Regions from separate parts of the Exiguobacterium sp. QJM3NY_9 genome, predicted to be linked through region 2. Evidence: riboswitches for the same ligand, from Rfam matches in the RefSeq annotation. Region 2 holds a riboswitch; the other holds the start of a gene.
What was found. Region 2 has a riboswitch for S-adenosylmethionine ahead of AC0VYQ_RS14370 (Na+/H+ antiporter NhaC family protein). Riboswitches for the same ligand answer to the same signal wherever they lie in the genome.

Region 1 (5,188 bases), 520 kb from region 2:
CATCATAGTCAGGAATTCGTGCATCATCGAGGACGACGTTTTCGAGGACAGTGCCAAAACGAATCGCATCAAAGATTTGTGGTTCTTTTTCGCGCGATAGGTTGACCGTTTTTGCGTAACAGCCACCTTCGATATTGAAGACGCCGTCGTTGGACCACCCGTGCTCATCGTCACCAATCAATTGACGACTGTCGTCAGCAGACAGTGTGGTCTTACCAGTACCGGATAATCCGAAGAATAAAGCGACGTCACCCTCATGACCGACGTTAGCCGAGCAATGCATCGATAAGACGTCTCGTTGAGGTAAAAGGTAGTTCATGACAGAGAAAATCGATTTTTTGATTTCGCCCGCATATTCCGTTCCACCGATTAAGACAATCCGATGTTCGAATGACATGGCGATGAACGTTTCGGAATTCGTTCCATCGACTTTCGGATCTGCTTTGAAGTGAGGCGCATAAATAACCGTGAAAGGCTCAAAAGCAGCTTCTGTCGGATATTCACGCAAAAATAGTTGTTTTGCAAACAAATTATGCCAAGCATATTGTGTCACAATCCGAACCGGAAGGGTAAAATGAGTGTCTGCACCAGCAGCAGCTTCTGTGTAGTAGAGCTGATCTGCTTCATTCATGTAGCGAAGAACTTTTTGTAAAAGTTGCTCGAAGTTGTCTGCTTCCATCGGTTGATTGACATGGCCCCAATCGATATGTGACTCGCATGACTGATCGCGAACAATGAACTTGTCTTTAGGTGAACGACCTGTAAATTTCCCCGTTTCTACAGACAGAGCGCCATTTTCAGCAAGAACCCCTTCTTCGTTACGAATTGCATGTTCGACTAGCTCAGCAACAGATAGTTGTTTGAACACATGCTCCTTCTTGAGTAGCTCTTCGATATTCAGGACCGTCATCGGCATCCTGACCCCACCTTTCCCCTACGTTGGTTTAGCTCTGGCATTTAGTATGACACATTTATTATATATGACATACTAAAGGATGAGCAATCCTTTTTTAGCGCTGATTTCTATTTTTCTGGAAACGCTTTCAGCATTAACAGTTTAACATCTCTTCGGGAAAGTTTCGACTAGAAATTAAAACGTAGCTTGACAGAGTGGTCACAACTTTATATCATGTAATTCGTAACGGATACTCTTATTCTGAGCAGGTGGAGGGAACAAGGCCCGAAGAAACCCGGCAACCGTCCTACATTAAGAATTCTATTAATGAAGGAAAAGGTGCTCTCCTGAAGCGAAGTAAACACTTCGAACGATAAGAGGGTAAAGGAAGAACGCACAACCTTTCCCTGACCATTTTTTGGACATGGAGAGGTTTTTTTCATTTTACCGTCCCACTCAACTAGGGGAAATGAGTACACCGTCAAATTCTTTTTTGGGAGGGTCAAACATGACAAACCTTAATCGCCGACTATTTACGTCGGAGTCAGTTACTGAAGGTCACCCGGATAAAATCTGTGACCAAATCTCGGATTCTATCTTAGATGCAATCCTCGCAGCCGATCCGAATGCTCGTGTCGCTGCTGAAACATCTGTCACGACAGGACTTGTCCTCGTCGCAGGTGAAATCACGACATCGACTTATGTCGATATCCCGAAAGTCGTTCGCGAAACAATTCGTGAGATTGGCTATACACGCGCTAAATATGGTTTCGATGCAGACACTTGTGCTGTATTGACTTCAATCGATGAGCAATCAGCAGATATCGCTCTCGGTGTTGACCAAGCGCTTGAAGCACGCGAAGGTAGCATGTCAGATGAAGAAATCGATGCAATCGGTGCAGGGGACCAAGGTCTCATGTTCGGTTATGCAACGAAAGAAACACCTGAATTGATGCCACTTCCGATTTCACTTTCACACAAACTTGCTCGTCGTCTCGCAGAAGTCCGTAAAACTGGACAACTTGACTACCTCCGTCCGGATGGTAAGACGCAAGTAACTGTAGAATACAATGAGAACAACGAACCGGTTCGTGTCGATACAATCGTCATCTCAACACAACATGCAGAAGAAGTGACGCTTGAGCAAATCCAAGCAGACCTGAAAGAGCATGTCATCGCACCTGTGATTCCATCAGAATACATCGATGCGGAAACAAAGTTCTTCATTAACCCGACAGGCCGCTTCGTCATCGGTGGACCACAAGGTGATGCAGGATTAACTGGACGTAAAATCATCGTTGATACGTATGGTGGATATGCACGTCATGGCGGCGGCGCATTCTCTGGTAAAGATCCAACAAAAGTTGACCGTTCTGCAGCATATGCAGCACGTTACGTCGCGAAAAACCTCGTAGCTGCTGGTCTTGCAGATAAAGCAGAAGTTCAACTTGCGTACGCGATTGGTGTCGCGCACCCAGTATCGATTGCAGTTGATACGTTTGGAACAGGTAAACTTCCAGAAGCACAACTCGTCGAACTCGTTGCTGAAAACTTCGATCTTCGCCCAGCAGGGATCATCAACATGCTTGATCTCCGCCGTCCGATTTATCGTCAGACAGCAGCTTATGGTCATTTCGGTCGTACAGATATCGAATTACCATGGGAGCAAACAGATAAAGCAGCAATTCTTGAAGAACAAGCGAAACGATTCGCTTAATTTTCAGTTCAGAAGCAGACTCGCATGAGTTTGTTTCTGAACTTTTTTTGTTTGTCTCGAACTTTGCAGGGAAACGAATGATTTTTCTAGAAAAGGGTAAAAGAACATGTACCGGTAAACGGAAAAAAGGGGGAGTCCGATATGGAGATACGCGAAGCAATTCCTACTGATGCGGCACGCATTCATGATATTGCCATTACCTCTTGGATGGATACGTACGAAGAGATTTATTCGGAAAGCTCGAAAGCCCATTTCGTACAAGAGGCGTATCCGCAAGAAGAAGTCGTTCGAGCAATTCGGACGGCGGAGGAAGCGCGGGGAGAATATTTCAATGTCGCCATTATCGAGGAAGAAATCGTCGGTTTCATCCATGCGATCGATGTTGACGGCACGTGGGAAATCGTTCGCTTGTATGTACTACCGAAATATCAACAAAATGGGATTGGACGAAAGTTGATTCGTGAACTTGAACACCAAGGTGCTTCCCCGATTGAAGTCTACGTTGAATCACGAAACTATAAAGCGCGCCAGTTTCTAGTCTCTTTCGGTTTTAGAGAAGAAAGTGAAACGACTGAAGAAATTTTCGGTCAAGTGGAACCTGTGACACGCTTAAAACGTATATATGAATGAAAATCCGACTTAAGATGGTTTTTGACATCAAGATGTAAACGTTATAATACAGAGATACTTGTATGAAGAGGTGAGTTTGTGGAAGATCAAGCAACAGGGATTATCGTACTCGTCTATCCCCTTCAACTGCGAGCGACGCCGAGCGATGCATTAATTCGAGTCCTTGAAAAGGATTATGAAGTGTTACGTGTAGACGCACCGCGCCGGATATCGCTTGAGGAACATCAACAACTACTGAAGGATGCTTTACGAGAAGCCGGAAAACGAAAGTTACCGATTCATATCATCGCCTGCAGCATGGGCGCACTCGTCGTCAACCGGCTACTGCAGGAATATGAATTGCCGATTGCGAGTTTGTCGTATATTTCGCCGTTATTTGATTGGCATAATTCAAAACAACTCGGTGGCGTCAAACAAGTATTTGCAAGTGCATTCGATCGTTTTCGGCCGGATGCGCCACTCGGGATGTTGCCGTTTGGTCAAAATAGTGAAGATACGGCACGTCTTGGTGAGTTGACATATGCACAGTACCGGGAGATTGAAGAAGAAATCGTCTTACATGATGAAGAGCGGAAGAAACTACCGCGAGTCAACCTCGCTTGTTTTTATGCACCGGACGATCAATTCGCGGACGTAAAATATACGTTAGAGATTTGCCGGAAAATGGGTGGCGATCAAATCTATCTTCAACGGCTCCATGGATTTCCGCATTTCAGCTTTGAACGTCTCAATACACGGTTCGCTGAAAAATTATTGCTTTTTTTGAAGATGGTTGAGGAATGACAAAAAAGACGCTGTCGTGCTGACAGCGTCTTTTACTATTAATCGAGTGTTTGCTTTTTTAATTTTTTTTCGATGGCGATGATGAAAGGAGGATTGTTTTGTTGATTGAGAAAACGATACTGTAAGACGGCGTAGTCTTGCTGCGAAAGACTTTCGACATAATCGAGAACAGCATCCCGTTCCCGTCTTCCTTCTACATGTCCATGATAGATGACGAGGACGATTAAACCGCCGGGTACGAGGACGGGTAACAAAGCACCTAGCGCTTCTAACGTATCTTCACCGGTCGTCGTGACGGACTTGTCACTTCCTGGTAAATAACCAAGATTGAAAACGCCCGCTCGAATCGGACGGGCTTCATTAACGAGGCGTGCGCCAACATGAATATGACTTTCGTGGTAGAGATCGACCCACTCTTTGACGTGAGCGGTTTCTAGACGACGTTTCGTTTCTTCAATCGCTTGTTCTTGTACATCGAAGGCGATGACACGACCGTCTGGTCCGACTTGCTCCGCAAGAAACAAGGTATCGTGACCATTTCCGGCAGTCATATCGACGACACAATCTCCTTCGTGGATGACAGATTCTAAGAGTTCTTTGGCATAAGGTAAGACGCGGGCTAGTGACATGGGTTTAGGCTCCTGTTCAAGTAAGATTGTTCTTTGTTCGTTCATCACGTATTCTTTTGTTCCTGATTATACCATTATTCCGATAATTCATTCAAAATGAAGTTTCTTGACAGAGCACAGAACAATTTCGTAAAGTGGCAAAGGTGAGAACTATATTGGAGGACACCTATTATGCCGAAATTACCTCGTGCGGTCTGGATCCTCGTGTTGGCGATGGCGATCAATACGACAGGAGCCTCTTTTTTATGGCCGTTTAATACATTATATATTCATGAATACTTAGGCGAATCCATGACCAAGGCAGGAATGGCCTTGTTCGTCAACTCGGCGCTCGCAATCGTCGGAAATTACATGGGTGGAAAAGCGTTTGATCGTTTAGGTGGGAAGCGGACGCTCATCATCAGTGTCATCGGACTCGTGATTGCTTCGATTGGTCTGCTGTTGTTCCATCAGACATTCATTGGTTATGTGACGATGCTTGGATTGATCGGTTTCGTCGGGGGGATGGTGTTCCCGACGATTTACGCATTAACC
Region 2 (5,188 bases):
AGTTTTGCGTATTGCATGTATATACTCCTCCTTCAATGAAACTAGAATATGGATTTGCCTGTTCAGTTTAGCATGAACTTAGCGGAACATCTGTTTTGATGCTCATAAGCAGGGAATATAGAATGGGAAAGAGAAGAAAGTCTACTGATGCATAAACGAAGAGAGGTGTAATATCATGGTGAAATCGATTAAAAAAGTACCAAAAGGAGTCTGGACAAGCATCGCAGCACTATTAGGTGCTCAAGCCACGTTCCTCTTCCTTGGTGCCCGCAAGACAGGACGCAATCCGTGGGTATGGGGTGGAGCAGGACTCGTTCAATTTCCGCTTCCGGCGATTGCCTATTTCATTTTGAATCGTCAAGAAAAACAGAAATAAAGTGAACCCCCGTCGCAGACGAAGCGACGGGGGTTGTTTGTTTTACGACATGTTGTTTTTTTGTGCGGCATCGCTCTTCCGGCGTGGGAAGCCGAAGAAGATTGCCAGTGATCCACAAACGAACAGTAAAAATGGATAGAACAAATAAGGAATCAGTTCGGGTGACGCCGTTTTCGTCAATTCAGCGGCAATCAAAAGTTGCGCTCCGTACGGGATGATTCCTTGAACACCACAGGAAAAGAGGTCGAGGATACTGGCTGACTTCTTCCGGTCGATGTCATACGTATCCGCGATTTCAGCAGCGAGCGGACCGGCGACAAGAATCGAAATCGTATTATTTGCTGTTGCGAGATTCGTTGCACTGACGAGGGCAGCCATACTGAACTCAGCTCCCCGGCGTTTCGAAATCTTTCGTGTCAGCGTTTCTTTGAGATAAGCAATTCCACCGTTATAGGTGATCAGGCTGACGAGTCCACCCATCAGCAACGTCAAGATTGAGATTTCTGCCATCCCCATCAATCCGTCAGACATCGCGAGGACAAACCCACTTACTCCGAAACTACCGTCGATCATTCCGATGATGCCTGTCAATAACGTCCCGCCGAGTAAGACGAGAATGACGTTGACACCAAAGAGGGCGAGCACGATGACGGAAAGATACGGAATCAGCTTATAAAATTCAAATGCTTTCGCTTCGACGATATCTCCGGAACCTGACACGAAAGCGAGTAAGATGACAGTGATGACGGCAGCAGGCAAGACGATTAAAAAGTTCGTTCTGAATTTATCACGCATGTTCGTTTTTTGTGTCCGGACAGCGGCGATTGTCGTATCTGAGATAAACGATAAGTTATCACCGAACATTGCTCCACCGACGACGGCAGCAGCGGCGAGTGCGACATTGACGCCCGTCGCGTCATGAATCCCGAGTGCGATCGGTGCAAGGGCAGCGATTGTGCCGGTCGAAGTTCCCATCGCCATCGAGATGAAAGCGGCAATGATGAACAATCCACTCATTAAAAGAGACTGGGGTAGGAAACTGAGTGCAGCGTTGACGGTCGCATCAATGGCTCCGATTGCATTCGCTGTTCCAGAAAATGTGCCAGCGAGTAAAAAGATGAAGACCATGATCATGATGTCCGGATTTCCGGCACCGCGGGCAATCCGCTCGACGGTCTGGTTGATGTCTCCCTTAGATGTCGCAGCAGCAAAAATCAAGGCGATTAAAGCTGCAATCAAGATGGGGAATTTGTAAAAGTCGTTATAGAAGATTCCTGCACCGATGAATAATACAAGAAAAACGAACAAGGGCAACAACGCCCATTTGTTCGGCGTAATCGTTTCGTTCATGTGAATCACTCCATTTCTTCAGCATACAAAAAAAGACCCCTTCGCAAGAAAGAAGGAGGTCTTTACTGAAAAAGACGCTCTTCTTATCTCTCAAGCCATAGCTTGCTGGATTTGGCACAGTACGAATCAATCGTCCGCTGCCGAAACATCATTGGGCCAGTCCCTCCGTTTCTCGCGATAAAAAGAAGTCATTTAGTTGTTTAGTCGTTGTTTAAAACACGTTTATTACCCTAACGTATCTTTTAATGCTTGTCAACTGTACCTTACTGCAGTGCTTGTTTGAGCGTCGTCACATTTTCGTTCATCAAATCAAAGTACGATTGATCTTGTTGATCTTTTGCGACGGACTCGAGGTTATGAATCGTAATCGATTCGGCACCGATTTCTTTTTGGATGACACGGGCGACCTTTGGCGACACCGTCTCTTCGAAGGCGATATAGTTTAAGTCATGCATCTCTGCTTCCTTGACGATGGCAGCCAGCTGTTTTTGGGACGGTTCGTCAGACGGTGAAATACCGGCAATCGGCAGTTGCGTGAAACCGTAACGTTCCGCCAAGTACCCGTATGCGGCATGCGTGACGAGAAGCTCCTTTTTCGAACCGGAGTCAACAGCTTTTTGTAAATTTTGGTCGAGTTCATCTGCTTGTTTGTTAAAGAGTGCGAGGTTTTTATCAAACGTTTCCTTCCGGTCAGGTGCTTCCTTTGCTAACGCGGTCGTAATCGAGTCAGCCATTTTCTTGGCGTTGTTCGGGTCGAGCCAAACATGCGGATCGTATTGTCCATGATCGTGCGACTCTTCTTCAGCCTCGTGATCATCATGGTCATCGTGTGCGTCTTCTTCGTGCGTATGAAGCGAAGCGGAAGCCTCGAGTAAGTCGATATTTTTGCTTGTCTCGACAAAACGAATGGAATTACCGGCTAAACTTTCCTTAATCTTTTCAGAGTACGGCTCAAGGGTTGTGCCGGTAAGTAAAAATAGATCGCCTTTCGCAATCGTCGTCAGTTGCTTCGGAGTCGGCTCATACGAATGCGGGTCGGCGCCAGGGGGAACGATTAATTCGACCTGGACGTCTGTGCCGCCGATTTCTTTTGCAATTGCTGCAGTCGCGAATGTCGACGTATAAATTTGCAATTTACCGTCTTCGTCTGAATTTGAAGGCGATGAGCCGCATGCGGCGAGCAGACTGGCAGTTACTGTCGCGATGGTTAACGCTGGAATGATTTTTTTCATATGTGAACCCTCCAAGATAATTAAAACGTAATTGTTCCGATTTGGACTTTCTAACTATATCCGACGGAAATTAAAGCGTCAAGTCGGAATGTTGTGAAGTTCTAGTTCAAAATAAATCGGGTAAGAGAAGAGTAGAAGTGAAATCGGAATGAGCCTTGGAGGTGATGAGGTGAAACGTGAAACAGCATGGTTGATGGGTGGCGCCGCTATTTTGACGACGGCTGCTGCTGGTGCGAGTATTTGGAATAATTATGGAGCCTTACTCAGATGGACGGAGCCGGTCTTGCCGCTTACCAAAAAGCAATTAGCACCACGAAATCTTTTGTACAAGACGGTCAATCAGCAGGATTTGACGTTAGATATTTATTATCCGCCGGGAGAAGGGCCGTTTCCGGTCGCGATTTATGCTCATGGCGGCGCATTCGTTCGTGGAAACCGTGATGATGTGTTTAGTTTTGCTCCAATCATCGACCGGTTTTTAGAACTCGGGATTGCCGTTTGCAGCATCGACTATCGTTTGTTTGAGGATGGCAGCTACTTTCCGGACAACCTGGAAGATGTTCGAGATGCCTTATGTTTTTTAAATCAACAAGCGGATGAATTACGCATCGCGCGCGGTCGCATGCTTTTATGGGGTGATTCAGCAGGTGGAGCCCTAATGTTGACGACGGCGCTTGCTCCGACTGAATTTATCGGCGAACAGGCGGAGGCGCATCTTCCTTTAATCAGTGGAGTCATCGCCTTGTATCCGCCGACGAATTTTCTGTTATTTAAATTCATTCAAACCTGGATTGCCCATATCAAGTTTTATGGGGGTGGACGTGAAGAATGGCGACAGTTGATGATGCGTGTCTCCCCGGCGACACATTTAAGTTCCGACTCGCCGCCGATCATGTTGCTGCACGGAAAAAAGGATCCGATTGTCCCGTTTGCTCAAGCACTCCACTTTGTTGAGAAGGGGGCGGATGTCGGGGCGGATGTTCGATTATTCTCTTTCCCGAATGGTACACATTCGCTGGCGAGCTTTGCCCAAACTGAAAATCCACTCAAAATTGAACGTTTGCTCGAACGAATCGAAGCCTTCAGTTGTCAAGTGCTTGTCTTACCGAAGCGAGAGGCGCTTCATTAGGAAACATGATACAATCAGTCATATTTCTTTAGAAGGAGACTGCAATATGACGGAAATTTGTTTAGTACGACACGGTCAAACGGACTGGAACTTAAACGAGCGGATTCAAGGACGTGAAGATATACCGCTTAACGAGACCGGTAGAAAACAGGCGGCTCTCAGTGCTGCCTACCTGGCAGAAGAACAGTGGGACGTCTTGATTTCAAGTCCGCTATCGCGAGCTGTCGAAACTGCTGAAATCATTGGTCGATCGATTGGTTTAAGCTTGACGGAAACGGATGAACGGCTTGTCGAGCGCGAATTTGGAACGGCTTCCGGTGAACCGGTCGCCGGAATTTACGAAGCAGTGCAGGCAAATGATGCAGAGCGCGTCCCGGGGCTTGAAACGGAAGCGGAAATTCAACAGCGTGTCTTCAGTGCGGTTGAAGAACTGACAGAAAAATATCGAGGAAAACGCCTCTTAGTCGTCTGCCATTCGCATACGATTAAAGCGGCACTCTCCTCGATTGATGAGACATTCAGTTACCGGACGCCGTTAAAAAATGCATGTGCGAATTACATTCGTTTTTCCGACCGTTATGAGATTGAACGGATTAATGTAGCGGACCATATCACAATTTGAACATCAATCTTCGACGGTTGCCGGATGTTCTTGTAAGTACCGTTTAAACGTTTCTTTCGCGATGCTCGTGATATGAGCACCACGTTTAGAGCGTCGGTCTTTATATTCTTGAATCAGCTCTTCGCCAGTAAAGTTGTCTTCGACGACTTCACGCAAAATCGATTCGGATAAATCATTTTTCATCATGACCATCTTACCGGTAAAGAGGTAAGAGACGCCTTCGCTCAATTGCGTACTTTCATAAGGGGTGACAATCATGGCGGCGGGGTCATTGTCCGGCCGTGAAATCGTGATTTCAATCAAAGCGCGCAGCTTTTTCTCGAACAGTTCTTTCAAAATCGGTTGATCGGTGTCGGTGACGACGATTTCAGCGACCCACTGGGCGGTTTGGTCGGTACTCACCGTCAGCCCATCTTTAATCTGAACGGGGATTGTCGTATCTCGCCCTGATTCATCCATGAGAATACGTAATGTACACA

Region 1: another riboswitch for S-adenosylmethionine. It lies ahead of metK (methionine adenosyltransferase); the one in region 2 lies ahead of AC0VYQ_RS14370 (Na+/H+ antiporter NhaC family protein).

Annotation. Positions count from the first base shown of each region.
Region 1 is NZ_CM149679.1:2,285,874-2,291,061, reverse strand. Features, by position in the region: gene pckA (phosphoenolpyruvate carboxykinase (ATP)) at 1-916, opposite strand, end outside; SAM riboswitch class I at 1,149-1,275, shown strand; gene metK (methionine adenosyltransferase) at 1,404-2,612, shown strand; gene AC0VYQ_RS11725 (N-acetyltransferase family protein) at 2,754-3,242, shown strand; gene AC0VYQ_RS11720 (alpha/beta fold hydrolase) at 3,321-4,025, shown strand; gene mnmM (tRNA 5-(aminomethyl)-2-thiouridylate-methyltransferase MnmM) at 4,064-4,654, opposite strand; gene AC0VYQ_RS11710 (MDR family MFS transporter) at 4,826-5,188, shown strand, end outside.
Region 2 is NZ_CM149679.1:2,808,248-2,813,435, reverse strand. Features, by position in the region: gene AC0VYQ_RS14380 (aldo/keto reductase) at 1-17, opposite strand, end outside; gene AC0VYQ_RS14375 (hypothetical protein) at 176-376, shown strand; gene AC0VYQ_RS14370 (Na+/H+ antiporter NhaC family protein) at 419-1,726, opposite strand; SAM riboswitch class I at 1,807-1,910, opposite strand; gene AC0VYQ_RS14365 (metal ABC transporter solute-binding protein, Zn/Mn family) at 1,990-2,958, opposite strand; gene AC0VYQ_RS14360 (alpha/beta hydrolase fold domain-containing protein) at 3,128-4,087, shown strand; gene AC0VYQ_RS14355 (histidine phosphatase family protein) at 4,134-4,709, shown strand; gene AC0VYQ_RS14350 (YwpF family protein) at 4,713-5,188, opposite strand, start outside.